Saccharopolyspora erythraea: one gene and its partner. The protein of the gene in region 2 binds, or shares a complex with, the protein of the main gene of each other region. Links are inferred from orthologs where the notes say so. Each region holds a gene or a part of one and is shown on either strand. Other genes may lie near its edges. The genes, in order: HUO13_RS31245 and dnaN.

Region 1 (14,712 bases), 7.0 Mb from region 2 along the record:
GCCTCCAGCGTATGCGCGAGCGGGTACGCGGAGTCAGGACCGCCGGGCGCCCCGGAGCAGATTCGCCTCGGTGGACAGGTAAAGCTCGCGGTAGTCGACGCGCGGGGTGCCGGAGAACAGCAGCCAGTAGTACTTCATCTGCTCCGACCACCAGTAGCCCGGGCAGGTGTCCTCCTGCGCGGGCGGATTCGCGGTGACGTCGGTCAGGCTGGCGAAGCCGTGCTTCGTCTTCGAGCTCGCCACCATGTTGCGGAAGTGGGTGTGCGCGCGTTCGCGGAAGACCTCGTCGCCGGTGGCCAGCCAGAGCGCCAGTGCCGAGTCCGCGAACTCCGGCCGGAGCGCGTTGCTCGGGTCCGGCGCCGACATCGTGCGGTAGTCCAGCGTCGAGGGCAGCACGCCGAACCGGTCCTGGGCCGCGTTCCACCCGTCGTGGTAGGCGCGGCCCTGCTCGACGCGCCCGGACTCGCCGAGCAGCCCGGCGTAGAAGGACGCCAGCACGCTCTGCCCGCGGTCCGCGACCGCGCCCGTGTACGCGTCGACCTGCGGGAACCACAGGTGCCCGCCGTGGCCCTCGGCCTGGTGGGCGAGGATCGCGCCGGTCAGCGTCTCGTACCACCGGCGCATCTCCTCGTCGCCGAAGAGCGCGTAGCCGTCCCACAGGTACTCGTAATAGGAGTCGCCGGGCGGCCCGACGGTGGCGATCCGGTTGCGCCACCGACCGGTCTCGGCGTCGATGTCGTGCGGCAGGAGTCCGAGCGGGGTCCGCTTGTCGTGGACGACCCGCATCGCCTCCTTCGCGACGTCGAAGTAGCGGCGGTCGCCGGTCCACTCGGAGAGCACGCCGAACTCCGCGACGTAGGTGCCGACCTCGACGATGTTGGTGTCCGGGCGGCTGACCGCGCCGGTCGCGAGGTTGACGTAGCGGTACGGCAGCCCGGTCGGCGACTCGGTGAAGGCGGGCATGAGCCGGTCGGCGACGTCGACGGCGAGCTCCAGCAGCCGCCGGTCGCCGGTGCAGTGGTAGGCCGCGGCCAGGCCGCCGACCATCCGGATGTTGGTCTCGAAGACCTGGAAGGGCGCGTCGATGTCGAAGTCGAGGTTGCCGGTGATCCAGTCCACGGCCTGGCCGACCTCCTCGTCGGCCTCCATCAGCCACAGCGTGTCCACCGCCTCGACGGCGCTGAGGCCGATGGAGTGGCCCGGCACGAAGAAGTCCTCGCGGCCACCGGAGATCGGCTTGATGTGGTCCGCGCCCAGCGCGTGCTCCACGTACTGCCGCCAAGCCCACAGGAACTCCCGGCGGACGTCGTCGGCGACCGGCTTCCAGTTCCGGCGCTCCCCTGCCGGAGCGGCGGAGGCGACCGGCGCTCCGGCGGCGAGGACGCCTCCTGCGACGGCGGCGCCGCCGAGCAGGCGAAGCACGCTTCTCCTTGGCAGTACCGAACTCCTGGGCAGTACCGGGTCCATCGCCGTCTCCCGTCGTGTCCGACAACGTCGTCGAGCCGACTCACCGTCGCGGGCCGGTGCCGCCAGGTCAACGGAGATCGCCGTTCCTGTCCGGTTTCGACACCGCGCATACCCCGATCAGCGGCGGCAGGAGCGCCCGGAGGCGGTCTTGACCGGACTCGACCGCGCGGTGGACAACCTTGTCAGCAGATGTCGAACCGGGGGCTGCCGCCCAGCCGGAGAGGAGCCCCGGGACGACCCTTACGCCCGGTTCGGAGTCCACTCGATTAGGCCGTTCATCAGCACGAACATGCTCCGCGAGGAGGCTTGACCGGACATCGGCATTGACAGCGCGCGACCGCGTGAGGTGGAATGCCGCCACCATGACAACGTTGTCCGAGCCCGGGAACGTCCGGCGCGCCACGATGAACGACGTGGCGCGGCTGGCAGGCGTGAGCATCAAGACCGTCTCCCGCGTGGTCAACGACGAGAGCGGCGTGCACCCGGCCACGGCCGAGCGCGTGCTGACCGCCATCGACCAGCTCGGCTTCCGCCGCAACCTCAGCGCCCGGAACCTGCGGCGCGGCACCGAGACCGGCACCATCGGGCTGGTTCTGGAGGACGTCGCCAACCCCTTCTACTCGGTGCTCACCCGGGCAGCGGAGGAAGTCGCCCGCGCCCACGGCAGGCAGGTGCTCACCGGTTCGTCCGACGAGGACCCGGCCCGCGAACGCGAGCTGGTGCTGGAGTTCTGCGCGCGCCGGGTGGACGGGCTGCTGGTCGTTCCCGCCGGGCACCAGCAGGGCTACATCGCCCACGAGATCAACGCGGGCACGCCGGTGGTGTTCCTGGACCGCCCGGCCGGAAACGTCGAGGCCGACACCGTGCTGGTCGACAACGTCGGCGGCACCGCGCTCGCGGCCCGGCACCTGGCCGCGCACGGACACCGCTCGATCGCCTTCCTCGGCGACGCGCCCGAGATCCACACCGCCGCCGAGCGGCTGCGCGGCTTCCGCGAAGGCTGCGCGCAGGCTGGTGTGGCCTTCGACCCCGCGCTGGTGCGGATGGGGCCGCACACCACCGAGACGGTCCGCGCCGCGCTCGAACGCATGCTCCCGCGCGCGACCGCCCTGGTGACCGGCAACAACCGGATCACCGTCGAGGCGTTGCGCGTGCTGGCGGGCCGGGCCGACCGGCCTGCGCTGGTCGGGTTCGACGACTTCGAACTCGCCGACCTGCTCGACCCGCCGATCACGGTGATCACCCACGACACCCGGGAGCTGGGGCGGTCGGCGGCCGAGCTGTTGTTCGCGCGGCTCGGCGGTGACACCGCGCCGCCGCGCCGCCACGTCCTGCCCACGCGGCTGCTGCCCCGAGGTTCCGGAGAGGTAACACCTTGACTTCTGCCCACACTGACCAGCACCCGGTGGTGCTCCCGGCCAACCAGCCGGAGCAGTTCTACCGGGGCGGCGCGTCCATCGCGGCCCTGCGCGGTGCCGGCGACGACCGCGACTTCGGCCCCGAGGACTGGGTGGCCTCGACCACCACGCGGTTCGGGCAGCCCGAGGCCGGGTTGTCACGGCTGCCCGACGGCAGGCTGCTGCGCGACGCCGTCGCCGCGGCGCCGGAGTCGTGGCTGGGCGCCGACCACGTCGGCGACTTCGGCGACAGCACCGCCCTGCTGGTCAAGCTGCTCGACGCCGGGCAGCGGCTGCCCGTGCACTGCCACCCCTCCGACGGCTTCGCCAAGCAGCACCTGGGATCGCGCTTCGGCAAGACCGAAGCGTGGATCGTGGTCGGCACCACCGGCCCGAACCCGGTGGTGTACCTGGGTTTCCGGGAGGACGTCGCGTCGGAGACCGTGGCGCGCTGGGTCGCCACCCAGGACTCGTCGGCGATGCTGGGCTCGCTCAACGAGATCCCGGTGAAGCCCGGCGACACCGTGCACGTGCCCGCGGGCACCCCGCACGCGATCGGCGCGGGGGTCTTCATCGTCGAGCTCCAGCAGCCGACCGACTTCTCGATCACGCTGGAGTGGCAGGGCTTCCTCGCCGACGCCGAGGGCGCGTTCCTCGGCATGGACCACGAAACGGCCCTGCGGACGGTGAACCGGACGGGATTCGGCGACGCGACCCTCGCCTCGCTCATCAAGCGCACCGCGGGCCAGAACGACCCCCGCGTGCCCCTGCTCGCCGAGGACGCCGCCGAGTTCTTCCTCGCCGACCGGCTGCACCCGCGCGGCGGTCTCGAGCTCGACCCGTCCTTCGGAGTGCTGATCGTTCTCGACGGTGCGGGAACACTGCGTGCGGAGAGCGGTCCGGCGACCGAGCTCCAGCGCGGCAACACCGTCGTCGTGCCGCACTCGGCAGGAACCGCGGTGCTCGAAGGCGAGCTCACCGCCGTGCACTGCCGCCCACCCGCTCCGCGCGGAACGCGCTGACCCGCGCGCTCCCCGGGCGGTGCGCGTCCGGGGAGCACGCGGCCGCTTCGAGGAGGAACCCATGAGCCAACCGCTGCTGGAGGCGCGCGAGCTCGTCAAGCACTACGGGAGCGTGGAGGCGCTGCGCGGCGCCTCTTTCTCGGCCCACCCCGGCGAGGTCGTCGCGCTCATCGGCGACAACGGGGCGGGCAAGTCCACACTGGTCAAGTGCCTCTCCGGGGTCGAGCAGCCGGACTCGGGGTCCATCGAGGTGGCCGGGAAACCGGTTGCCCTCGACTCCCCCGGCGCCGCCCGCTCCCACGGCATCGAGACCGCCTACCAGGACCTCGCGGTGGCACCGGACCTCGACCCGGCCGCGAACCTGTTCCTGGGGCGGGAGATCCGCCGCGGTGGCCTGCTGGGCAAGCTCGGCATGCTCGACAAGCCGGCGATGCGCACCCGCGCCGCCGAGCAGTTCGAGAAGTTCGGCGTGACGTTGCAGAACCTCGACGTGCCGATCGGCTCGCTCTCCGGCGGCCAGCGCCAGAGCGTCGCGGTCGCGCGCTCGGTGGCGTGGGCGGACAAGCTGGTGTTCATGGACGAGCCGACCGCGGCGCTCGGCGTGGTGCAGCGGGAGCGGGTCCTCGACGTCATCCGCCGCGTCCGCGACTCGGGCATCGCGGTGGTGCTGATCAGCCACAACATGCCGGAGGTGCTCTCGGTCGCCGACCGGGTGGAGGTGCTGCGGCTGGGCAGGCGGGTGGCGCGGTTGCGCGCCGCCGACGCGACCCTGGAAGACCTCGTCGGCGCCATGACCGGTGCCCTGTCCACGGAGGACGAGAGCTGATGAGCGCCACCCAGAAGACTCCGGTGCAGGCCGCCCCCGACGACGCGCCGAAGGGCCTCGCGGCCCGGCTCTCCGGCTCCAACACGCTGTGGACCGGTCTCGTGCTCGTCGCGCTGTGCCTGCTGTTCAGCGCGCTGCGGCCGGACGCCTTCCCCACCCTGTTCAACATCCAGACCCTGCTGGTGCAGGCCGCGCCGCTGCTGATGCTGGCGGTCGGGATGACCTTCGTGATCATCACCTCCGGCATCGACCTGTCGGTCGGTTCGGTGCTGGTCTTCGCCGGCGTCGTCTCGGCGCAGACCATGGAGGCGCTCTCCGGCGGCGACGCGACCCACGCCGGCTGGGGCGTCATCGCCGTCGGGCTCGTGGTCGCGCTGGCGGGCGGCGCGGTGTGGGGCGTGCTCAACGGCTTGCTGGTCGCGGTTGCCCGGGTGCCCGCGCTCATCGTCACCCTCGGCTCGTTCGGCGCCGCTCTCGGCGCGGCGCAGCTGCTGACCAACGGCATCGACGTCCGGACCGTGCCGACCGCGCTGCGCCAGACCCTCGGCACCGGCACCTCCTTCGGCGTGGTGCCGAACCTGGTCATCCTGGCGGCGGTGGTCACGCTGCTGGGGGCCTGGCTGTTGCACACCACGGTCTTCGGCCGCTACACCTACGCGATCGGCTCCAACGCCGAGGCCGCCCGGCGCTCCGGAATCAGCGTCACCCGCCACCTGGTCGCGGTCTACGCGCTGACCGGGGTGCTGTCGGGCCTGGCCGGGTTCATGTCGCTGGCCTACTTCGGCACCACCACGATCAGCGGGCACAGCAACGACAACCTGAACGCGATCGCCGCGGTCGTGCTCGGCGGCACCAGCCTCTTCGGCGGTGTCGGCACCGTGCTGGGCAGCGTCATCGGCGTGTTCATCCCGGCGGTGCTGGACACCGGCTTCGTGATGGCGGGCGTGCGCCCCTTCTGGCAGCCGATCGCGGTCGGCGCGGTGCTGGTCGCGGCGGTCTGGATGGACCAGCGGCGAAGGCGGGCGCGCAACAGCCGCTGAACCCCGGACTCCGGCAGAACTTTCGACACAACGGCGTGTGGAGGTAAACGATGAGAAGGCACATCCTGGTGGCGGCTTCGGTGCTGCTGCTGGCCGGCTGCGGCTCGGGGCAGATCGGCGACACCGGTGGCGGCCAGACCGACCCGAACAACAAGAACCTCGCCCTGCTGACCGGGATGCGCGGCGAACCGTTCTACGTCTCCATGGAGTGCGCCGCCAAACAGCAGGCCGCCGCCGCGGGCTACAACATCAACGCGCAGGCCCCGGAGAAGTTCGAGCAGGCCGAGCAGTCCCAGATGCTGACGGGCATCATCGGCACCCGGCCGGGTGCGGTGATCATCGCCCCCACCGACGACAAGGCGCTGGCCGCGCCGTTGCAGCAGGCCAAGAACAACGGCGTCCAGGTCGTGGAGGTCGACACCGCCCTGGAGGACCGCTCCATCGCCGTCGCGTCGCTGTCGTCGGACAACTACGCGGGCGGCAAGCTCGCCGCCCAGACCCTCGCCCAGCTCACCGGCGGCAAGCCGGGCGCGGTGCTCGCGCTCAACACCAAGGCGGGCACCTCCACCACCGACGAGCGGGCCAAGGGCTTCGAGGAGGAGATCGCCAAGCACCCGAACCTGCGGGTGCTGCCGACCCAGTACACCGAGAACGAGCCCGCGACGGCGGCGCAGATCGTCTCGGCGACCCTGGCCGCCAACCCAGACCTGGTCGGGGTGTTCGCCACCAACCTCAACACCGGTGAGGGCGCGGGCACCGCGCTTGCCAACGCCGGGCGGTCGGGCCAGGTGCAGCTCGTCGGCTTCGACGCCAGCCCCAAGCAGGTCGAGGACCTGCGCAACGGCCGTGTGCAGGCGCTGATCGCGCAGGACCCGGCGGCCATCGGCCGCGAAGGCGTCGACCGCGCCATCGCGGCGATCAAGGGCCAGCCGGTCGAGCGGGAGACCAAGACCAACATGATCGCCATCACCAAGGACGACATGCAGGCCCAGTCGCAGTACTTCTACAAGTCGGAGTGCTGACCTCGCCGGACACCTGCGCCCCCGCTGCGGCTACCCGTGGCGGGGGCGTTCGCCGTCGGTGGGCGCGGTTCGTCGGACGCCGGTCCGCCGGTGGAGGCGAGGCGGTCGCGAGCGCTACAGCCGGCCGGTCGTCGGTGGCGGCTGGTAGGAAGGCCGGGTGCTCGTCCGCCGCGCCTACATCCCCCAGGCCCACCGGCCCGGCTCGTTCGACGCCTGGCCCTACACCGTGCCGTGCGTGGCCGAGCTCGCCGAGCACGGGCTGACCTTCGACTCGCCGGTCACCATGCTGGTCGGCGAGAACGGCTCGGGGAAGTCGACGCTGGTCGAGGCGATCGCCGAGGGGTTCAAGCTGGACTCCCACGGCGGCAAGGCGGGGCGCAAGTACGCCAACGACCGGCCCCGGACTCCCTTGGGCGAGGTCCTCAAGCTGGAGACCACCGCGGCGGGCGCCCGGATGCTTTCGGGCCCCCGCAACAGGAAGAAGGGCTTCTTCCTGCGCGCGGAGACGGCGTTCGGGCTGCTGAACAGCGTCAGCGGGCTCCCCGGCTACTGGGACGACGACACCGGCACCATGAGCCACGGCGAGGGGTTCCTGACCGTCTTCTCCGCGATGTTCCGCGAGCGCGGCTTCTACGTCCTCGACGAGCCCGAGGCCGCGCTGAGCTTCACGTCGTGCCTGCAACTGGTCGGCCTCATGCGCGAGCTCGCGCGAAGCGGGGCGCAGGTCGTCTGCGCCACCCACTCGCCGATCCTGGCCGCCACTCCGGGCGCCGACATCGTCGAGGTCGGCGAGCACGGCACGCGGCGCACCGAGTGGGCCGAGCTGGACGTGGTCGACCACTGGCGCCGCTACCTCACAGACCCCGATCTCTACCTGCGGCACATGTGACCCGGCCGCCGTCGTCGCTCAGCGCAGGCGGGACCAGGCGTAGGCCGTCATCGCGTCCCGCATGTAGGCGGCCATGCCACGGGGCTTCTTGCGCTCGATCCGGTGGCGGAACTTGGGGTGGCTCACGTAGAGCGTGGCCAGGCGCAGGTAGGAGTCGCGGTCCGGGGTCCAGAAGTGGCAGATCCACCGGTAGTGGTCGTGGATGGCGTGCTGCGTGCGCGGGTCGTTGTCGGGCACTCCGGTGCTGAACAGCTCGGCGATGCGGGCGCTGATGCGGTTCCAGTCGCGGCCGATCTGCTCGGGCGTCGGGCCCTGCGGCCTGCCGCCGACCACCCTGGTCGCCTGCGGCGTCATGTGACCGACCAGCGCGGTGCCGTCCTCCACCGCCTCGGCCTGGTCAAGGCCGGATCCCCGGTACGACTCCTGCGGCTGCACGACGTCCGCTCCTCCGTTCCGCACGCGGCGAGGCCACCGGAATCGGACACGCGCGGTGACGCACACCACGCGCGGTCCAACTTCGGTGGCCACCTGTTCCGGGGAACAGTAACGGAGGGGAACGCGCGTCGACGCCGGGTTGCCCGATCCGAGTCCCGGCTGTGATGACCCGTCTGCCAACCTGCCCGGGGCAGATCAGCGGTCGGAGACGCGGGTCAGCCCCAGCGCCCTCAGGCCGAGACGCGGGGCAGCCCGAGCGATCCGCCCTCAGCCCGAGACGGACCCGTCTTCGCCGCTGTCGTCGCGGGTGCCGGCGGCCCCTTCGCCGTCGCTGGAGTCTTCCTCGGCGCCGGTCTGCGCCTGCTCGGCCGGCGCTTCGGCGGGCTGCGCCGCGTCCCGGTCCGGCGGTGCGAGGAAGACCACACCGCGCTCGAGGTCCAGCGGCCCGCCCGGGTCGTGCTCGCGCCCGGGGGCGCCCTGGTCGCCCTCGTGCCTGAGCTTGCGGCCGGGGAAGAGTGCACCGACAAAGCCCATGGAGATCATCTCCGTCGGATCGGCGATCGCTGACCGGAGACATCATCCTCCGGAAACACCATCCTACCGGCGGACCAGCGGTCCGATTCGCGTTCGGCGGGCGGGCTGCTCCTCCGGTGCCGACTCCTGCGATGTCGGTCGCGCACCGTTCAATGGAGTCATGCGGAGGTGGGTGCTGCACATGGACATGGACGCGTTCTTCGCGTCCGTGGAGCAGCTCACCCGGCCGACCGTGCGCGAGCGGCCGGTGCTCGTCGGCGGCCTCGGGCCGCGCGGCACGGTCGCCGGCGCCAGCTACGAGGCCCGCACGTACGGCGCGCGGTCGGCGATGCCGATGGCCGAGGCGCGGCGGCTCTGCCCGGTGGCGGTGGTGCTGCCGCCGCGGTTCCGGGTCTACTCGGCGGTCAGCGAGCGCGTGCTGGGCATCGTGCGCGACGTCTCGGCCGTGGTGCAGCAGGTGTCGATCGACGAGGCGTTCATGGAGCCCGCGGAGCTGGCCGGCGCCGAGGCCGCCACCGTCGAGGACTTCGCGGCCCAGCTGCGGGCGCGGGTGCGGCGCGAGACCGGGGTGACCGCGTCGATCGGCGCCGGCTCCGGCAAGCAGCTGGCCAAGATCGCCTCCGGCCTGGCCAAGCCCGACGGCGCGCTGGTGGTGCCGCCGCAGGAGGAGATCGAGCTGCTGTCCGCGCTGCCGGTGCGCAAGCTGTGGGGTATCGGGCCTGTCACCGAGGGGAAGCTGCACCGGATCGGCGTGCACACCATCGGCGAGCTGGCCGCGCTGCACCTGGGCGACGTCACGTCCCTGCTCGGTCAGGCGCACGGCACCGAGCTGCACCGGCTCGCCCACGGCATCGACGACCACCCCGTCGAGGAGCGCGCGGAGGCCAAGCAGGTCAGCGCCGAAACGACCTTCGACATCGACATCACCGACCGGACGCGGCTGCTGGCCGAGGTCGCCGGGATGGCCGGCAACGCGCACCGCAGGCTGGTCTCCTCCGGCCGCGCCGCCAAGACGGTGACGGTGAAGGTCCGCGACTCCGACTTCACCACCATCAGCCGGGCCGAGACGTTCGCCAGCGCCACCAGCGACGCCGCCACGCTCGCGGCGGCCGCGCGCAGGCTGACCTCGGTCGCGGTGCCGCCCGGCACCCCGATCCGGCTGGTCGGGGTCTCCTACTCCGGTCTGGCCAACTCCGAGCAGGAGGCGCTGTTCGAGAGCCCCGGCTCCGAGGTCGTGGTCAGCACCCAGTCGGTCGAGCAGACCCCGACGGCCGAGCCGGCACCGGCGCCGCGGGGTTGGCGGGCGGGCGACGACGTGTGGCACGACGAGCACGGCCACGGCTGGGTGCAGGGCGCCGGGCTGGGACGGGTCACGGTGCGGTTCGAGACCGCGACCACCGGGCGCGGCGTGGCGCGCACGTTCGCCTCGGACGAGCCGCTGCTGCACCCGGGCGACCCGCTCGACAGCCTCGGTTGGCAGTCGGACTGACGAGCGCTCCGCGTGGCCACCCAGGGGCGGTTCCAAGCGGCGCGTGCGGTGTGGGATTCAGCCCGGACCCCCGCGCAAACCGCCCCTGAAAGGTCCCCGGCGTGAGAAGCCCTGGTCAGGAAGCCGTCGGCGCAGGCAGCTCGCGCTTGTAGTGCCCGACCCACTTGCGCGGCGCCACCGTCTGCACGGCGTGTTCGACCGAACGCGCCAGCTTGCTGAACGGCGGCAGGTGGAAGCGGTACCGCTCGCCTGGCAGGCCGGGCATCGACGGCGGCTCCTCGATCCGCCAGCGGTCGAGCTCCGGGTGCCGGGAAGCGAAGCCGGCGTCGGCTGGGTAGAACTCCAGCGCCACCCTGCGGTCCGGCGGGACCGACCGGTTGTGCTGGATCCACGGCAGGGTGCCCACGCCCACGGCCGCGATCTCGTCCCACGACACGCCCACGACCTCACCGCGCGTGCGGGCGTAGAAACCGCTGCGGTCGAACAGGAAACCCCGGCTGCTGAGCATGCCCCGCGACGAGGTCGCGAACCACAGGAAGATCACGCCGAACACGAGCTGCCAGATCCACATGCCGACCGTTGAGCCCTTGTTCGCCAGCGTCGCCGCGCACAGCACGGTGAGCAGACCGCTGATGCCGCCACCGATCAGCAGCGTGCGGAAGCTGCTCGCGCTGACGTCGACGTCCTGCGCGTCGGCGCCCAGCACCACCGGCACCGACCGGCCCGGCGGTGGTGCGGAGTGCGGGGGCTGCGCGCGGACGGTCCGGTCCTCGACCCGCGCGGCCCCCTCCGAGGTGTAGCGCGCGGTACCCCGGTCACCGGCCTCGCCCCGAGGCACCGTCGCGCGTTCGTCGTTCACCCGGTCGGCCCGCTGCCATCCGCCTGGAAGCCACTTCATGGCCCCCAGGGTAGCGGCGACCCGTCCAGTTGATCATGTTCCTACCCGGATTTCCGGGTTGACTCAGGGTTTCCCCGGGTTCGGTCAGCTCCGCGGCACGCGCACGACGAGCGCGTCACCCTGACCGCCGCCGCCGCACAGGGCCGCCGCGCCGGTGCCGCCACCGCGCCGCTTGAGCTCCAGCGCCAGGTGCAGGGCGAGCCGGGCGCCCGACATGCCGATCGGGTGACCGAGGGCGATCGCGCCGCCGTTGACGTTGACCTTGTCCTCGCTGATGCCCAGCGCCTTGGTGGAGACCACGCCGACCGCGGCGAACGCCTCGTTGATCTCGACCAGGTCGAGCGCGCCGGGCTCCAGGCCCTCCTTGGCACACGCCGCCCTGATCGCGTTCGACGGCTGCTCATGCAGGCTCGCGTCCGGACCGGACACCACACCGTGCGCGCCGATCTCGGCCAGCCAGCTCAGGCCCAGCTCCTCGGCCTTGGCCTTGCTCATCACCACCACCGCGGCGGCACCGTCGGAGATCTGCGACGCCGAACCCGCCGTGATCGTGCCGTCCGGGGCGAACGCCGGACGCAGCTTGGCCAGGCCCTCGGCGGTGGTGTCCGGGCGCACGCCCTCGTCGGTGTCGACCACGACCGGGTCGCCCTTGCGCTGCGGCACGCTGACCGGCGCGATCTCCTCGGCGAACACACCCGAGTCCGCGGCCGCGCCCGCCCGCTGGTGGGAGCGGGCGGCGAAGGCGTCCTGCTCCTCGCGGGTCAGGCCGTAGCGGGAGTTGTACTTCTCGGTCGAGGAGCCCATCGCGACCTGGTCGAACGCGCAGAACAGGCCGTCGTGGGCCATGTGGTCCAGCATCTGCACGTCGCCGTACTTGAAGCCCTCACGCGACTTGGCCAGCAGGTGCGGCGCCTGGGTCATCGACTCCTGGCCACCCGCGACCACGATCTCGAACTCGCCCGCGCGGATGAGCTGGTCGGCCAGCGCGATCGCGTCCAGGCCCGACAGGCACACCTTGTTGATCGTCAGGGCCGGGACGTCCATCGGGATGCCCGCCGCCACCGCCGCCTGCCGGGCGGGGATCTGCCCGGCGCCCGCGGTCAGCACCTGGCCCATGATCGTGTACTGCACCTGCTCCGGCGCGACCCCGGCGCGCTCCAGGGCGGCCTTGATCGCCACCCCGCCGAGCTGGGCGCCGGAGAAGTCCTTGAGCGAGCCGAGCAGCCGCCCCATCGGGGTACGCGCCCCGGCCACGATCACAGAAGTTCCCACCGCTGCCTCCCGGTCCGTTCGTCGACGTGCTGCGTTGCCGCGTCGCACCACCATCATGGGGTCTCGGACGCACTGGGGACCATACCCAGCGTGGCACGCGGTGCCGCTTGTGAGGACGCCCACAGGGCGGGACGCGATGCGACTGGCGCTGACACCAAGACGCGCTTGACCTCGGCGAACCGCCCGAACCCCGACGGCGCGGGCGGCTCGCCGATGCGCTGGTCAGCAGTTCCCGCGTCCCGCGGTCGTGTCGCACAACGTCGTCTCGTCGGCCCACGAGAGCTTGCTGCGCGCGTTCACACCGAGCTCGCGCGAGGCGGAGACGTCACCACTCGCGCCGGAGTCGCCCTTGAGCCAGTAGCGGACCTCGTATTCCTTGCCGCCCTCGGCGTAGGTGAAGGCGTAGAACGGCGCGGGCACCGGTGCCGGCCCGAAGTCCGGCGAGGTCCAGGCGTCCTCGCCCTCGGCCTTGGCCGGGTCGACGTACAGGCAGTCGTACTGGGCTCCCCCGTAGGTGCACTTGCGCGGCTCGGCCCCGCCGTAGCGGCCCACGCCGTCCACCTTCGTCACCTGCTGCGAGCCCAGCCGCTGGAAGATCTTCTCGCAGGCGCCGCCGTCGCAGGCGTGCCAGTCCTTCCAGGCCGCGGAGCGGGCCGACGCCGTCGACGCGCCGCCGTTCACCGCGTCGCAGAACTTGCCGAGCATGTAGGGCGCCATCTTCTGGGCCGCCGTCACCGAGTCGATGGCGGTGGCGGCGGTCTCCTTCGCGCCGAGCCCCGCCGAGTCGAGCTGCCAGATGCCCACGCCGGGGTTGAAGAACAGCCCGTCGGCCCGCTGCTCCGGATCGGCCAGGGACGCCTGGTCGTCGTATCGGGACAGCGTCATGGGCGAGGGCGGTTCGCCCGACCCCGCCACCTCCGGCCAGGTGGTGGCCAGCGTCAGGTTCGTCGCCGCCTCGGCGCTGACCTGGCATTCCGCCTGCTCCACGGCCTTGGCCGCGGCGGCCTGGACCGCGGCGTAGGGCTCGGCGCCGAACTGCAGCGGCGCGTTGTCGGCGACCCACGCCCGCTCCCGTTTCAGCCGGACTTCCTCGGGATTCTCCCTGCCACCGCCCGAGATGGTTCCGTCTCCCCCGGCAGCCGAGGCGACCGGTGCGAACACCGTGGTGGCCCCCAGCAGAACGGCGAGCAGAACGGAGCACGGGCGGACAGGTTGCTTGATAACCATAGTGCCCCCTTCGGTCGTGAATTATCGACATGCTCGTTCGCGACGTGCTCGCCGAACTCCACCGATCGGGGCAACTCGATCAAGGAAAGAGACTGTTCATTTGCCGCTTTTCACCTGTTTCCCGCCACATCGGACGCGGGCTAGGCTCGCGGCATGCACGAGGATCTGAGCGGGCTGGTGACCGCCATCGACCACGTCGGCATCGCGGTGCCCGACCTGGACGCAGCCATCGAGTTCCAGCGGCGGACCTTCGGTCTGGAGGTCGCCCACATCGAGGTCAACGAGGAGCAGGGCGTGCACGAGGCGATGCTGCGCGCGCCCGGCGACGCCTCGGGTGCCACGCAGATCCAGCTGCTCGCACCGATGCGGGAGGACTCCGCGATCGCGAAGTTCATCGACCGCAGCGGGCCCGGACTGCAGCAGCTCGCCTACCGCGTCACCGACGTCGAGGCGGCCGCAGAGGCGTTGCGCGCCAAGGGTTTGCGGCTGCTGTACGACTCGCCTCGGCGCGGTACCGCCGACAGCCGCATCAACTTCGTGCACCCGAAGGACGCGGGCGGCGTGCTCGTGGAACTGGTCGAGCCGGCGCGGTAACGACACGGAGTGCCGCGGCCCGCCGGGAGGTGGCGGATGCGCGGCACTCCGATGTGGACACCGATGGGGAGACGTCGTGGATTTCCGTCCGTGACGTCGAGCCGCGGCCCCGCACGGAGGCGTGACACGCGAAAGTGCGTGACGCTGCGCTTCTGCTGACCGAGCGTGCGGCGAACCCACTCGACAGCGCGCGAGCGCGTTAGCGCGGAAGCGTGGCACGCGGGTTCGCGGTTCGAGGTTCGCGGCTCGCGGCTCGCGGCTCGCGGGAGTCCCAACCGCGTCGTGCGAGCGGCGCCGCGAGAACGTCACGGCAACTCGAGCGGCGCCGCGAAACGGGGCCGCGAGAGCGACATGGGTCAGGCGGGCTTCGGGGCCTTCGTCATCCCGCCGACGCTGAGTTCCAGAGCACGCGCGATGAAACCGATCTCGCGCTCCAGCTCGTCGTCGTGCTCTCCGCGGCGCGCGACGGACTGCCGGTAGTTGATCAGCCGCGCGAACAGCATCGCGGCGGTGTCGATGTCGCCGCCCCTGCGGCCTGTCGGCAGCGCCGCCTCCAGCACTCGCCTGACCTGGTCCACGACGGTCTGGAAACGCGTCTGC
Region 2 (14,855 bases):
GAGTGGGGTCTGATCACCGACATCCAGCCGCCCGAGCTGGAGACCCGGATCGCGATCCTGCGCAAGAAGGCGGCCCAGGACCGGATGAACGCGCCCGCCGACGTGCTGGAGTTCATCGCGGCGCGCATCGAGCGCAACATCCGCGAGCTGGAGGGCGCGCTGATCCGGGTCACCGCGTTCGCGTCGCTGAACCGGCAGCCGGTGGACGTGCAGCTCGCCGAGATCGTGCTGCGCGACCTGATCCCGGACTCCCAGACGCCGGAGATCACCGCGCCGACGATCATGGCCGTGACCGCCGACTTCTTCAGCGTCACCATCGACGACCTGTGCGGCCCGGGCAAGACCAAGGCGCTGGCGCAGGCGCGGCAGATCGCGATGTACCTGTGCCGCGAGCTGACCGACTCCTCGCTGCCGAAGATCGGCCAGAGCTTCGGCGGCCGCGACCACACCACGGTCATGCACGCCGACAAGAAGATCCGCAAGGAGATGGCCGAGCGCAGGCGGGTCTACGACCAGGTGCAGGAGCTGACCTCCCGCATCAAGCAGCAGTCGCGCGGCTCCTGACGCCCTCGGGCTCTCTCAGTTCATCTCCACACCTCTCTCAACCGCGTCACCGCGACGTGTCGCGCGCCGGGCTCGCCACCCTCGGGGCGGACGTGAAATCTTTCTGCTGAACCACCCCGGCGCGAGCCGCCCCCTCGGCCAGAAAACCCGCGCCTCGATCCCGAGGGCGGTCGTGGCTGCCGCCGCGCACCACGCCGGCAGCGGCGGCCTGAGCCGGTTGTCGCGGAGATCGACCCGGAATGCCCGCGAGCGGGGCCCGAGGGCCGCCGTCGGCGCTACCGATGCGGCGGCCGGCCGTCCGCAGTCGTGTGGACGGCTCCGATCAGGGTCCCGGGGCGCGGTTGGCCAGGCGCGCGGAGAGCGCGCGGCGGTTCCGATGACCCCGGCTTCGGACGTCAGATCTTTCTGTCGACCCACCCCGGCGCGACCCCACCGCCCCAGCAGAAAAGTTCCGCAGCATCCGCCGGCGCCCGCGATACCCCGGATTCGACTACTGCGCGTCCCGCGGTAACGCCACCGCGTACACGGAAATGCTTCCAGGGCACTGGTTCTTTTCTGGGGCCCCGGGTGTTCTTCGCCTCACCCCCGCGCCAGAAAAACCCGCCGCGGCGCCAGCTGTCCACAGTCGACCCATCCCCAGACCTGACCTGGAGTTCTCCCCAATCCACCCACAGGCTGTGCACAGCCGACCCACAGGCTCCGGGCAGTTGATCACAGGAAACCCACAGATCCGCCCACACCCCGATCGGTGGAGATGGGGAAAATCCGCAGGGGATGGGTACAACTCGGGCCCCAGCTGTGGATGGGGGTGTGGACAACTGTGGATGGCTGTGGATGAACCTGGGGGAGGCCGAAGTTGTCCACCACCCGAAGGAACCATCCACCGGTTACACCCAGTGTTCATCCACAGTCCGACCCGCCGCACCACCAGCGCAAACAGCGGCTGTCCCCACAACCCACAGCCCCTATTACTACTGCGCTCTTTTCTTCTCTTGAAAGAAAAAAGAAAAGAAGAGAAGGGGCGGTGGACAAGTGGACAACTCGCGGTGGCGGGGTCGACCGCTCCCGCCGAGTGCCCCGACCCGGATGCGGCGTTCACCGCGAACGCTCTACGGTGGAACTCCCGCGAAGGCCGGTAGCCGCTCTTCGTGCTCGCCGCAGTCGCGCGGGACCGCTGCGACGGCGTCCGCGCCCGAAGCGGTTCGACCCCGAAGTGCCCAGGCTCGACCACAGTTCTCCGGCAGCCGAGCCACGGCTGAAACCGAAAGGACACCCATGAAGATCCGCGTGGAACGCGACGGTCTCGCCGACGCCGTCGCCTGGGTGGCGCGCAGCCTGCCGTCGCGGCCGCCGGTGCCGGTGCTGGGCGGAGTGCTGCTCGACGCCAGCTCAGGTGAGGCGCTGACCATCTCGGGCTTCGACTACGAGGTCTCGGCGCAGGTCACGATCGACGCCTCGATCGACTCCACCGGCCGCACCCTGGTCTCCGGCCGGCTGCTGGCCGACATCACCAAGGCACTGCCGAACCGCCCGGTCGAGATCACCGTCGACGGCTCGCGCGTGACCATCACCTGCGGCAGCTCGCGGTTCAGCCTCCCGACGATGCCGGTCGAGGACTACCCCGAGCTGCCCGCGATGCCCGACCACGCGGGTTCGGTTCCCGGAGACCTGTTCAGCGAGGCCGTCTCCCAGGTCGCGGTCGCCGCGGGCAAGGACGACACGCTGCCGATGCTCACCGGCGTGCGGATGGAGATCAACGCCGACCGGCTGACCATGGTCGCCACCGACCGGTTCCGGCTCGCGATGCGCGAGTTCACCTGGGAGCCCGGCTCCAGCATCGAGGACACCTCCGTGCTGGTGCCGGCCAAGACGCTGTCGGACTCGGCCAAGACCCTCGGCACCGGTGGCAACAAGGTCGAGATCTCGCTGGCCTCCGGCGACGGCCTGCTCGGCCTCTCCGGCAACAGTCGCCGCAACACCACCCGGCTGCTCGACGCGGAGTTCCCGAAGTACCGCCAGCTGCTGCCCTCGGAGAGCGCGGTGACCGCGATCGTCGACGTCGCGCCGCTGGTCGAGGCGATCAAGCGCGTCTCGCTGGTCGCCGAGCGCGGCACCCAGGTGCGGCTGGAGTTCTCCGACGCGGGCCTGCGCCTGACCGCCGGCGGCGACGACGAGGGCAGCGCGGAAGAAGAGCTGCCGGTGGAGCTGGTCGGTGAGGCGCTGACGATCGCGTTCAACCCGGCCTACCTGCTCGACGGCCTGGGCGCGCTGAAGTCGGACCGCGCGCAGATGCTGTTCACCACATCGAACCGACCGGCGGTGCTCAAGCCGGTCGGGGAAGATGGGGAGGTGGCGGAGGGCTACCTCTACCTGCTCATGCCGGTTCGCCTGCCCGGCTGAACCGCGAGCACGTGCCAAGCGGTGGCACGCGCCACCGATTACGGAATCGTTCTAGGGAGATCGGGTTGCAACTCGGACTTGTCGGTCTCGGCCGGATGGGTTTCAACATGCGCAAGCGGCTGCGCGCCGCTGGCCACGAGGTCGTCGGCTACGACCGGAACCAGGAGGTCAGCGACGTCGCATCGATCGCCGACCTGGTGCAGAAGCTGTCCGGGCCCCGGATCGTGTGGATCATGGTTCCGCATGGCGACCCGACCCGGCAGACCGTGGAGGAGCTCGCCGGGCTGCTCTCGGCGGGCGACCTGGTGATCGAAGGCGGCAACTCCAAGTTCACCGATGACCAGGCCAACGCCGCGCTGCTGGTGGAGAAGGGCATCAAGTACGTCGACGTCGGCGTGTCGGGCGGTGTCTGGGGCGCGGACAACGGCTACGGCCTGATGGCGGGCGGTGACGCCGAGGACGTCGAGCGGGCGATGCCCATCTTCGACGCCCTGCGTCCGGAGGGCCCGCGCGACGAGGGCTTCGCGCACGCGGGGCCGGTCGGCGCGGGGCACTACGCGAAGATGGTGCACAACGGCATCGAGTACGGCCTGATGCAGGCATATGCCGAGGGCTTCGAGCTGCTCGCGGCCTCCGACGTCGTCACCGACGTCCCCGCGACCATCAAGGCGTGGAGCCGCGGCACCGTCGTCCGGTCCTGGCTGCTCGACCTGCTGGTGCGGGCGCTCGAGGAGGACCCGGAGCTGGAGCAGCTGCGCGGTTACGTCAGCGACTCCGGCGAGGGCCGCTGGACGGTGGAGGAAGCGATCAACAACGCGGTGCCCGCTCCGGTGATCACCGCCGCGCTGTTCGCGCGCTTCGCCTCCAGGCAGGACGACTCGCCCGCGATGAAGGCGGTCTCCGCGCTGCGCAACCAGTTCGGCGGGCACTCCGTCCAGAAGAGCTGATCGCCGCTGAGTCCGGTGCGCATCCGCGAGGGCGCGCACCGGACCCACCGCGCCACATCGATTTGTCGACAAATCGATCAGTCGTCGTATCGGCTCCGGTCATGCCCGCTCGGTGAACCGCACCGCGCGGGCGGCACCCACGACTATGTTGGACCGCCGTGTACGTCCGCCATCTCCAAGTGACCGACTTCCGGTCCTGGCCGCACGCCGACCTGACCTTCGAGCCGGGGCCGACCGTGCTGGTCGGCTCCAACGGCCAGGGCAAGACCAACCTGGTCGAGGCGCTCGGCTACGTAGCCACGCTCGGCTCGCACCGGGTCGCCACCGACGCACCCCTGGTGCGCTACGGCACGCAGCGCGCGGTGGTGCGTGCCGCGGTGGTCAACCACGGGCGCGAGCTGCTGGTCGAGCTGGAGATCACCCCGGGCAAGGCCAACCGCGCGCGGATCAACCGCGGTGCGGCCGGCAAGCCGCGCGATGTGCTGGGAATCCTGCGCACGGTGCTGTTCGCGCCGGAGGACATGGCGATGGTCCGCGGCGACCCGGGCGAGCGCAGGCGGTTCCTCGACGACCTGCTCGTGGCCCGTGCTCCCCGTTATGCGGGCGTGCGCTCGGACTACGACCGCGTCCTGCGGCAGCGAAGCGCGCTGCTCAAGTCGGCCGGCGCCGCCAAACGCGGTGGGTCGGGCGGTGACCTGCGCACCCTCGAGGTCTGGGACAGCCACCTCGCGCGCTACGGCTCCGAGCTGCTGGCCGGTCGGCTGGACCTCGTCGCGGCCATCGCACCCCATGTGACCAGCGCGTACGCCAACGTCGCGGCCACCGCGGAGGAGACCGCGCCCTCGGGCCGGGTCGCCGACGTGCGCTACCGCAGCAGCCTGGGCGACTCGCTTCCCGAGGGCTACGGGGTGCCGCGGAGCGAGCCGGCCGACGTCGAGGTGCTGGAGAAGGCGCTGCTGGCCGAGCTCGAGCGGGTCCGGCAGCAGGAGCTGGAGCGAGGTGTGTCGCTGGTCGGGCCGCACCGCGACGACCTGGAGCTGATGCTCGGCGAGCTGCCGGCGAAGGGATACGCCAGTCACGGTGAATCGTGGTCGTTCGCCCTGGCGTTGCGCCTGGCTTCCTACCACCTGCTGGCGGAGGATGGCGCGGAACCGGTGTTGATCCTCGATGATGTCTTCGCCGAGCTCGACCGGCGCCGCCGCTCGCGGCTGGCCGAGCTGGTGGCGGGCGCCGAGCAGGTGCTCGTCACGGCGGCGGTGGCGGAGGACGTCCCGGAGGAGCTCACCGGCGTCCGCTTCGACGTACGCGAAGGTGAGGTGCGGCGTGTCGAATGAGCAACTCGGTACACGCAGGGTGACGCCGCACACACCTAACGAAGCCGAACTACCCACATCTGGGGATAACTCTGTGGATGGTGTGGATAACTCTGCGGACACCGGGATGGCGATGGGCACCGACGGTGCCGCGCTGAACGGTCCGGACCTGGCGCGGGCGGCGCTGCAGGCGGCCCGCGAGCAGTCGAAGGCGAAGCGCTCGACGGCCCGCCGCCGCTACGGCGGTGCTGGTCAGCGGCGGCGCCGGAGCTGGTCGGGGCCGGGCGCCGACGACCGCGACCCGCAGCCGCTGGGGCGGCTCGCCTCCCGGATGGCGGCCGACCGGGGCTGGGCGGACCGCCTCTCCGGCGGTCGCGTGTTCGGGGAGTGGTCGACCCTGGTGGGCGGTGACATCGCCGAACACACCAAGCCGGTCGCGCTCAAGGACGGTGAGCTGAGCGTGCAGGCCGAGTCGACGGCGTGGGCCACCCAGCTCCGCCTGCTCCAGCGCCAGATCCTCAAGCGCATCGCCGACGGCGTGGGCAAGGACGTCGTGCGCCGCATCAAGGTCCAGGGCCCGGCCGCGCCGAGTTGGCGCCACGGCCCCCGCCACATCCCGGGCCGAGGCCCCCGCGACACCTACGGCTGACCCGCGTCCGTGGCCCCGCGCCCGTGGTCGCTGGCGGCTGGGCTCGCGAACCCTGCACGGGGATACGGATCGGCGACCAACCCGGTCATCACCGACTCGGTCGCGAGGTACTCGTCGCGGCTGAACCGAGCACAGCCACTGACCGCGCTGTGACCAGCGCAAACGACACGCCCGCGCATTGAGTCAGCGAGGCCGGCCACTGGCCGGCGCCCCGCTACCCCGCTCGATCCTCATCCCGCCCCCACCCCGAACCCCCGGGCCACCATCCGGGCCACCGCGGGTTCCCTCCAGCCCGCTCGCCCGAACCGCCACGCCCCAACCACCCGAAAGCGGTGAATCCAGGACCCGCCGCCGCGCCTCTTCCTCATAGCGGGGTTGCGCCCGCCGTCGGCGCGGGTCGAGGCCCCTTCCAATAAGAGGTGTGAGGGCGGGGTGGGATTCGCCGCGGGGGTGAATCGCACCCGTTAGGTGGCCTGGACCACTCCGGTGGTGCTGTTGTGTCGCGGGTGTCCGGGGCCGTTGGTCGGCGGGGCGCCGAACGCCTCGCAGGAGGTTCGCTGGGGCCGTTGCCGCTCTCCGATGGTGTCCTGATCCGATTTCTCGACTCTGTGAGCAAGTCAGGGGTGTCCTTGCCCTACTTCTGTCGGGCGGGACCAGTAGAATCGATTGGAGGGGCGCGGCTCGGCTCCCCCGGCACCGCCCGACGGCCGCCGGGCGACGGGCGGCGCACCGCTGAGGTTCGGCCATCCGTGTGACGCCGTTCCGCACTGGTCCCGATGCTGTGCAGCGGCGCAAGTGGGCTCCGCCCACCGGACCACCCTGACAGAACAGCCTGCTCTAGGAGACACCGAGGCCCGTGGCATCGAAGAAGAACGACTACAGCGCTTCCTCAATCACCGTTCTCGAGGGCCTTGAGGCAGTCCGCAAGCGTCCCGGCATGTACATCGGCTCGACCGGTGAGCGCGGCCTGCACCACCTGGTGCAGGAGGTTGTGGACAACTCCGTCGACGAGGCGATGGCCGGCTACGCGACGAGGGTCGAGGTCACGCTGCTGGCCGACGGCGGCGTGCGCGTCGTCGACGACGGCCGCGGCATCCCGGTCGACATGCACCCCGTGGAGAAGAAGCCGACGCTCGAGGTCGTGCTGACCGTCCTGCACGCGGGCGGCAAGTTCGGCGGGGACAGCTACGCGGTGTCCGGTGGTCTGCACGGCGTCGGCGTGTCCGTGGTCAACGCGCTCTCCACGGCCCTGGAAGCCGAGATCCACCTCCATGGCCACGTCTGGCGGCAGCGCTACGAGGACTCCAAGCCCGTCCACGACCTGCAGAAGGGCGAGGCCACGAAGCGGACCGGGACCACCATCACGTTCTGGGCGGACCCGACCATCTTCGAGACGACCAGGTACAACGCCGAGACGATCTCGCGCCGCCTGCAGGAGATGGCGTTCCTGAACAAGGGCCTGACCATCGTCCTGCGCGACGAGCGCGCCGCGGAGGAGCACGAGGGCGGCGAGGACGCCAGCGGCAGCGCCGCCCGCGCCACCGAGCGCACCTTCCACTACCCGGGCGGGCTCGAGGACTTCGTCAAGCACATCAACGCGACCAAGGAGCCCATCCACAAGAAGGTCGTGGCGTTCAGCGCGTCCGGCAAGGGCCACGAGCTGGAAGTCGCGATGCAGTGGAACTCCGGCTACAACCAGTCGGTCTACACCTTCGCCAACACCATCAACACCCACGAGGGCGGTACCCACGAGGAGGGCTTCCGGTCCGCGCTGACCCGCGTGGTCAACGCCTACGCCAAGGACAAGAAGCTCCTCAAGGACAAGGACGGCAGCCTCACCGGTGACGACGTCCGCGAGGGCCTGGCCGCGATCGTGTCGGTGAAGGTGTCCGAGCCGCAGTTCGAAGGCCAGACCAAGACCAAGCTCGGCAACACCGAGGTCAAGTCGTTCGTGCAGACCAACGCCTTCGAATGGCTCGTCGACTGGTTCGAGCGCAATCCAGCCGAGGCCAAGGTCATCGTCAACAAGGCCGTCTCCTCGGCGCAGGCGCGCATGGCCGCCCGCAAGGCCAAGGAGCTGGTCCGCCGCAAGAGCGCGATGGACATCGGCGGCCTGCCCGGCAAGCTCAAGGACTGCCAGTCCAACCAGCCCGACGAGTGCGAGCTCTACATCGTCGAGGGCGACTCGGCCGGTGGTTCGGCCAAGGAGGGCCGCGAGTCCCGCTTCCAGGCGATCCTGCCGATCCGGGGCAAGATCATCAACGTTGAGAAGGCGCGCATCGACAAGGTCCTCAAGAACAACGAGGTCCAGTCGATCATCACCGCGCTGGGCACCGGCATCCACGACGAGTTCGACCTGTCGAAGCTGCGCTACCACAAGATCGTGCTGATGGCCGACGCCGACGTCGACGGCAAGCACATCCAGACGCTGCTGATGACGCTGCTGTTCCGGTTCATGCGCCCGCTGATCGAGCACGGCCACGTCTTCCTGGCCCGCCCGCCGCTCTACAAGATCAAGTGGCCGCGGTCGGAGCCGGAGTACGCCTACTCCGACAAGGAGCGCGACGCGCTGCTGGAGGCGGGCGCCGCGGCGGGCAAGAAGCTGCCCAAGGAAGACGGCATCCAGCGCTACAAGGGTCTCGGCGAGATGAACGCCGACGAGCTGTGGGAAACCACCATGGATCCGGCGACCCGGCTGCTCATGCAGGTCACCCTCGACGACGCGGCGACGGCCGACGAGCTGTTCAGCGTGCTGATGGGCGAGGACGTCGAGGCCCGGCGCTCGTTCATCACCCGCAACGCCAAGGACGCGGGTCTGCTCGACATCTGACATTGCGGTCACCTGCCATCCCCCGAGGAACCTTTGCCATGGCCAGTCCCCAGCAGTGCCCCGTTTGCAACGGAACGGGAAAGGTCCGAGGGAATACTTGCCCGCGTTGTGGCGGCGCAGGAACACGCTGACCCGCCTGAAAGGAATCCCCACTCGTGACGGAAACCCTGCCGCCGGAACACGGCCGGATCGAGCCGGTCGACATCCAGCAGGAGATGCAGAACTCCTACATCAACTACGCGATGAGCGTCATCGTGGCCCGTGCCCTGCCCGACGTGCGCGACGGGCTGAAGCCGGTGCACCGGCGGGTGCTCTACGCGATGTACGACTCCGGCTACCGGCCGGACCGCGGCTACGTGAAGTGCTCGCGCGTCGTCGGCGACGTCATGGGCAACTACCACCCCCACGGCGACTCGTCGATCTACGACACGCTGGTCCGGCTGGCGCAGCCGTGGTCGATGCGGCACCCGCTGATCGACGGCCAGGGCAACTTCGGTTCGCCCGGCAACGACCCGGCCGCGGCGATGCGGTACACGGAGTCGCGGCTGATGCCGTTGGCGATGCACATGCTCGCCGACATCGAAGAGGACACCGTCGACTTCTCCGACAACTACGACGGTCGCAGCCAGGAACCCGACGTCCTGCCCGCGCGCATCCCGAACCTGCTGGTCAACGGCGGTGGCGGCATCGCGGTCGGGATGGCCACCAACATCCCGCCGCACAACCTGCGCGAGGTCGCCGACGGCGTGGTCTGGGCGTTGGAGAACCCGGAGGCCGACGACGAGGCGCTGCTGGAAGCGCTGATGGAGCGGATCAAGGGCCCCGACTTCCCGACCCGGGGCCTGATCATGGGCACCAACGCGATCGCCGACGCCTACCGCACCGGCCGCGGTTCGATCAAGATGCGCGCGGTGGTCGACGTCGAGGAGGACACCAAGGGCCGCACCTCGCTGATCGTCACCGAGCTGCCGTACCAGGTCAACCCGGACAACCTGATCGAGAGCATCGCGGCGATGCACCGCGAGGGCAAGCTCACCGGCATCTCCGACATCGCCGACGAGTCCAACAGCCGGCGCGGCATGCGCATCGTCATCACCCTCAAGCGGGACTCGATCCCGAAGGTGGTGCTCAACAACCTCTACAAGCACACCCAGCTGCAGTACACCTTCGGCGTCAACATGCTGGCGCTGGTGGAGGGCGTGCCCCGCACGCTGCGGCTGGACCAGGTGATCCGCCACTACGTCAAGCACCAGGTCGAGGTCATCGTCCGGCGCACCCGCTTCCGGTTGCGCAAGGCCGAGGAGCGCGCCCACGTCCTGCGCGGTCTGGTCAAGGCGCTGGACATGCTCGACGAGGTCATCAACCTCATCCGCGGGTCCCAGACGGTCGACGACGCGCGCACCGGCCTGATCGACCTGCTCGAGATCGACGAGGTCCAGGCGAACGCGATCCTGGAGATGCAGCTGCGCAGGCTCGCTGCCCTGGAACGGCAGAAGATCGTCGACCAGCTGGCCGAGATCGAGCGCGAGATCGAGGACCTCAAGGACATCCTCGACAAGCCCGAGCGGCAGCGCCAGATCATCCGCGACGAGCTGATGGCCATCGTGGAGAAGCACGGCGACGACCGGCGGACCAGGATCGTCCCGCACGAGGGCGAGGTCTCCATGGAGGACCTCATCGCCGACGAGGACGTGGTCGTCACCATCACCCGGACCGGCTATGCCAAGCGCACCCGGACCGACCTGTACCGGGCGCAGAAGCGCGGCGGCAAGGGCGTGCAGGGCGCACAGCTCAAGCAGGACGACATCGTGTCGCACTTCTTCGTGTGCTCGACCCACGACTGGATCCTGTTCTTCACCAACAAGGGCCGCGTCTACCGCGCAAAGGCCTACGAGCTGCCGGAGGCCAACCGCACCGCGCGCGGGCAGCACGTGGCGAACCTGCTCGCGTTCCAGCCCGACGAGCACATCGCCCAGGTCATGCAGATCAAGGACTACACGGCGGCGCCGTACCTGGTCCTGGCGACCCGCAACGGGCTGGTGAAGAAGTCGCGGCTCACCGACTTCGACTCCAACCGATCGGGTGGTCTCATCGGCGTCAACCTCAAGGACGACGACGAGCTGGTCGGGGCCGTGCTGTGCTCTGCCGACGACGACCTGCTGCTGGTCTCGGCCGAGGGGCAGTCGATCCGCTTCCACGCCAGCGACGAGGCGCTTCGCCCCATGGGCCGGGCCACCTCCGGTGTGCTGGGCATGCGCTTCAACCACGGGGACGAACTGCTCGCGATGGGTGTCGTCCGTCCGGACCGCTACGTGCTGGTCGCGACCGACGGTGGATATGCGAAGCGGACGCCCATCGACGACTATCCAGTGCAGGGTCGCGGCGGTAAGGGAGTGCTGACGATCCAGTACGACAGGAAGCGTGGCAGGCTGGTCGGGGCGCTCATCGTCGAAGTGGATGATGAGCTCTACGCGATCACCTCGACCGGTGGGGTCATCAGGACCACCGCCAAGGAGGTGCGCAAGGCCGGCAGGCAGACGAAGGGTGTTCGTCTCATGAACCTCGGGGACGGGACCTCGGTGGTCGCGGTCGCACGCAATGCCGACGAGGCCGCCGATCCCGACGCCGCCGGGCCGGAGCAGCAAAAATAGGGGAGCGGGTAACCACACCGCCACAGGCCACCGACGATCATCGAAGGATCGCTCGTGACACCTTCCGAGAAGCCGGAGGAATCGGCATCGCAGTCCAAGGACGCGAGCCGGACCTCGGTCATCACGCAGTCCGAAGAAGCCAACGAGTCCACCGCCGAGCGGGGCACGCCGGCCGCTGAGGACCAGGCACCGAACCACGGCGAGGAGGCCGCCGCGCTCGACGGCACCGACGCACCTCCGCCGTGGCAACGTGGTGCGGCCACCTCCTCGGCCGGTGACCAGCCCTCGTGGCCCACGGAGCAGCCTGCCGGGACCTCCGGGTCCCCGGCGGGTGCCGGCGGCGCGCCGGACTCCGAGGACACCCAGAAGATCCCGCGGCCCGCGCAGGAGCAGGAGACCGCCCGCAACGAGGTCCCGCAGTCGTCCTCGGGCGGCCGGACCGCGGTGACCTTCGGGTCCACCGGGCGGGCCACCACCGCGGGCAGCGCCAGACGTCCCAGCCGGGGACCGAGGCGGGCCAGCCTGCAGGTCAAGCGGATCGACCCGTGGTCGGTGCTCAAGCTCGCCCTGGTGCTGAGCGTTGCGCTGTTCTTCGTGTGGATGATCGCGGTGGCGGTGCTCTACGGCGTCCTGGACGGCATGGGCGTCTGGGACCAGCTCAACGGCACCTTCACCGAGCTCACCCAGCCCGACGACGCGGCCGCCGAGCCGCTGATCAGCGCGGGCCGGGTGTTCGGCGTCGCCTCGATCATCGGGGCGATCAACATCGTGCTCATCACGGCGCTGGCGACGGTGGCCGCGTTCATCTACAACGTGGCCGCCGACTTCGCCGGTGGCGTCGAGGTGACGCTGTCCGAACGGGAGTGACGCGCATGTGGCGGTTTCCGCTGGGCAACCGCCACATGCACCCCCCGTTTCGGAGCGCTCCGAGCGTCATGTAATGTTTGGAGCGCACCAGGGGCCTATAGCTCAGGCGGTTAGAGCGCTTCGCTGATAACGAAGAGGTCGAAGGTTCAAGTCCTTCTAGGCCCACCACCCCGTGTCGACGAACTGATCCGGAACGACACGGGCCAACGCCGTGCTAGGAGGCGACTGAAGTGAAGAAGCTGATCGCACTCGCCGTGGTTGCTGGTGCCGTTCTGTTCGTCGTCCGCCGCAACCGCGCGGCCAAGGCCGAGGCCGACCTCTGGCGCGAGGCCACCGCGGAAGCCTGAGCCGGCCGGCGAACCGACTCCGCCTCCACTCCTGCACTTCCCCGAGCGGAAGCAGGTCGGGGCGGAGTTCATGTCGTTCGAGGGTCGGTTGCCATCGCGGCGGACAGCCAGCAGACGGTGACCGGCGCCCGACGCCAGGGGACGTAGCTCAATTGGCAGAGCACCGCCTTTGCAAGGCGGGGGTTAGGGGTTCGATTCCCCTCGTCTCCACTCTCGGGTTGTTCGGTGCTTCGCACCTTCCCCGGGCTTGATTTCTTTACGGGGGCCGAGCCCCCGTAGACCCCCACGGTGCGGTGGTCGCTTCTGACCGGCTTCGCACTTTCTTCTCTTTCCCGGCCTGGTCTTTGACCAGCCCCTTCGGTTCCCCTGGGTTTGCGGTGGGTCGTTCATTGCGGCGGGTCGCTTTTCCGAGTGGGCGCCGATTCAGTTGTTTCGTTGGCACTGGTTTTCGGGGTGGATTGGGCTTTTGAGTCCGGACTGCCCGTTTCGCCGTTTGAAGTTTGGTCCGGTATTCAGCGATCAGCAGTGGTCGTTGTTTGCCAGCCGGAGAGGCCGGCTCGGATGGCGCGTTCGAACATGTCGTCTTCCACGTCGGGGAGCAGGTTGCTCAGCTCGAGCGAGACCAGGCCGTGGACGTGGGCCCACAGGGCGGAGGCGACCAGGGTGGGGTCGGCGTCGACGAGCCTGCCCTGCTCGACGCACTGCCGAACGGTTTCCAGCAGCGGCTCGAAGGCGTCGTGGCCTGCCCGGCGGACGGCGTCGTCCTCCTCGGCGGTGCGCCGGCGGTCGAACATCGCGCGGTAGTAGTGCGGGCCCTCCAGGGCACTGGCCCGGTAGGCGTGGCTCAAACGGACCAGGTGCTCCACGATGTCGTCGTCGGCGGGCACCGCGCGCAGCCGCTCGGCCAGCCGGCGGAAGCCCTCCTCGTACAGGGCGTGCAGCAGCTCGTCCTTGCCGCCGAACAGCGAGTAGACGGCGCTTGTCGAGGTGTCGGCCGCCTTGGCGAGGCTGCGCAGGCCGAGCGCGTCGGCACCGCCTTCGGCGAGCAGTTCGCCCGCGCGGTCGAGCAGCCGCAGCCGCAGCGTCTCGTCGTGGACCCTCTTGCGCCCCATCCCGGCAACATAACATAACAGTGTTTTGATTCTCGGGTGGTGCCTGAGGTGGGCTTTCGTCGTCGACATGGGGTTTGACGTCGTTTCCAAACAGTGTTACATAACTATGTTATGAGCACACGGACGCACACCGACGACACACCCGCCACCGGCTTCGCGCAGGGGTTCGCCAGCCTGGAGAACGAGGTCGAGGCCGCCGAGCTGCCGGTGACCGGAGAACTCCCGGAGTGGCTCAGCGGCGAGCTGTTACGCAACGGCCCGGCGAAGTTCGAGGCCGGGCGCAGGCGGTTCCGGCACTGGTTCGACGGCCAGGCGATGCTGCACCGCTTCGCCATCGCCGACGGCAGGGTGGCCTACCGCAACCGCTTCCTGGACAGCCCGGCGTTTCGCAGCGCCCGCGACGGACGCATCCGCTACTCGGAGTTCGCCACCGATCCGTGCCGCTCGCTGTTCGCGCGGCTGTTCACCCGGTTCCGCCGCAGCGAACCCTCGGCCAACGCGTGCGTCAACGTCGTGCCCAACGGCGACGACACCTACGCGGCGTTGACCGAGATCCCGATGGCCGTGGACTTCGACCCGCACACCCTGGAGACCATCGGGATATCCGGGTACGACGACCGCATCGGCGGCAACGTCACCACCGCGCACCCGCACCAGGCCCCGCGCACCGGCGACCTCGTGAACTACGTGCTCCGCTTCTCCCGGCAGAGCGAGTACCGGATCTACCGGCAGCGGCCGGATGGCCGGACCCGGGAGCTGGTCGCGTCGGTTCCCACCGAACAGCCCGGCTACCTGCACAGCTTCGCCATCACCGAGGACCACGCGGTGCTCGTGGAGTTCCCGTTCGTGGTGAACCCGCTCGCGTTGCTGCTGAGCGGCAAGCCCTTCATCGAGAACTACCGCTGGCGCCCGGATCTCGGGACGCGGTTCATCGTGATCGGACTGGACGACGGGTCGGTGCGCAGCGTCCGCACCGAGGAGGCGTTCTTCGCCTTCCACCACATCAACTCCTATGTGGACGGTTCGGAGCTGGTGGTCGACGTCTGCGCGTATCCGGACTCGGGTGTTGTCGACTCCTTCTACCTGGACCGCCTGCGTTCGGGCGCGCGGATGCCGGTGCCCGCGCCGATGCGGTACCGGGTGGACCTCGACGCCGGGACCGTCCGTTCGCGACA

What was found.
Region 1: the proteins of dnaN (region 2) and HUO13_RS31245 are in contact, whole or in part, in a solved structure (PDB 1OK7), measured with the Escherichia coli proteins. The link is inferred for Saccharopolyspora erythraea from one-to-one orthologs.

The regions. Positions count from the first base shown.
Region 1 is NZ_CP054839.1:6,983,623-6,998,334, forward strand. The notes cover bases 8,129-10,956. They hold HUO13_RS31245 (DNA polymerase IV), read left to right. Parts: upstream 8,129-8,792; coding sequence 8,793-10,121; downstream 10,122-10,956. Other genes in these bases: HUO13_RS31240 (hypothetical protein), read right to left, coding at 8,366-8,632; HUO13_RS31250 (hypothetical protein), read right to left, coding at 10,237-10,956. Outside these bases: HUO13_RS31200 (glycoside hydrolase family 47 protein), read right to left, coding at 34-1,422; HUO13_RS31205 (LacI family DNA-binding transcriptional regulator), read left to right, coding at 1,872-2,846; HUO13_RS31210 (class I mannose-6-phosphate isomerase), read left to right, coding at 2,843-3,886; HUO13_RS31215 (ATP-binding cassette domain-containing protein), read left to right, coding at 3,948-4,712; HUO13_RS31220 (ABC transporter permease), read left to right, coding at 4,712-5,752; HUO13_RS31225 (ABC transporter substrate-binding protein), read left to right, coding at 5,803-6,774; HUO13_RS31230 (AAA family ATPase), read left to right, coding at 6,932-7,663; HUO13_RS31235 (TipAS antibiotic-recognition domain-containing protein), read right to left, coding at 7,682-8,098; more of HUO13_RS31250, read right to left, coding at 10,957-11,019; HUO13_RS31255 (acetyl-CoA C-acetyltransferase), read right to left, coding at 11,104-12,291; HUO13_RS31260 (hypothetical protein), read right to left, coding at 12,514-13,518; mce (methylmalonyl-CoA epimerase), read left to right, coding at 13,672-14,112; HUO13_RS31270 (TetR/AcrR family transcriptional regulator), read right to left, coding at 14,469-14,712. UniProt on the Escherichia coli protein: Poorly processive, error-prone DNA polymerase involved in translesion repair and untargeted mutagenesis. Copies undamaged DNA at stalled replication forks, which arise in vivo from mismatched or misaligned primer ends.
Region 2 is NZ_CP054839.1:1,216-16,070, forward strand. Bases 931-3,901 are described here. They hold dnaN (DNA polymerase III subunit beta), read left to right. Parts: upstream 931-1,839; coding sequence 1,840-2,964; downstream 2,965-3,901. Other genes in these bases: gnd (phosphogluconate dehydrogenase (NAD(+)-dependent, decarboxylating)), read left to right, coding at 3,030-3,901. Also shown: chromosomal replication initiator protein DnaA, read left to right, coding at 1-564; more of gnd, read left to right, coding at 3,902-3,911; DNA replication/repair protein RecF, read left to right, coding at 4,070-5,245; HUO13_RS00025 (DciA family protein), read left to right, coding at 5,352-5,873; gyrB (DNA topoisomerase (ATP-hydrolyzing) subunit B), read left to right, coding at 6,730-8,703; gyrA (DNA gyrase subunit A), read left to right, coding at 8,859-11,354; HUO13_RS00040 (DUF3566 domain-containing protein), read left to right, coding at 11,409-12,221; HUO13_RS00060 (TetR family transcriptional regulator), read right to left, coding at 13,081-13,680; HUO13_RS00065 (carotenoid oxygenase family protein), read left to right, coding at 13,792-14,855. UniProt on the Escherichia coli protein: Confers DNA tethering and processivity to DNA polymerases and other proteins. Acts as a clamp, forming a ring around DNA (a reaction catalyzed by the clamp-loading complex) which diffuses in an ATP-independent manner freely and bidirectionally along dsDNA.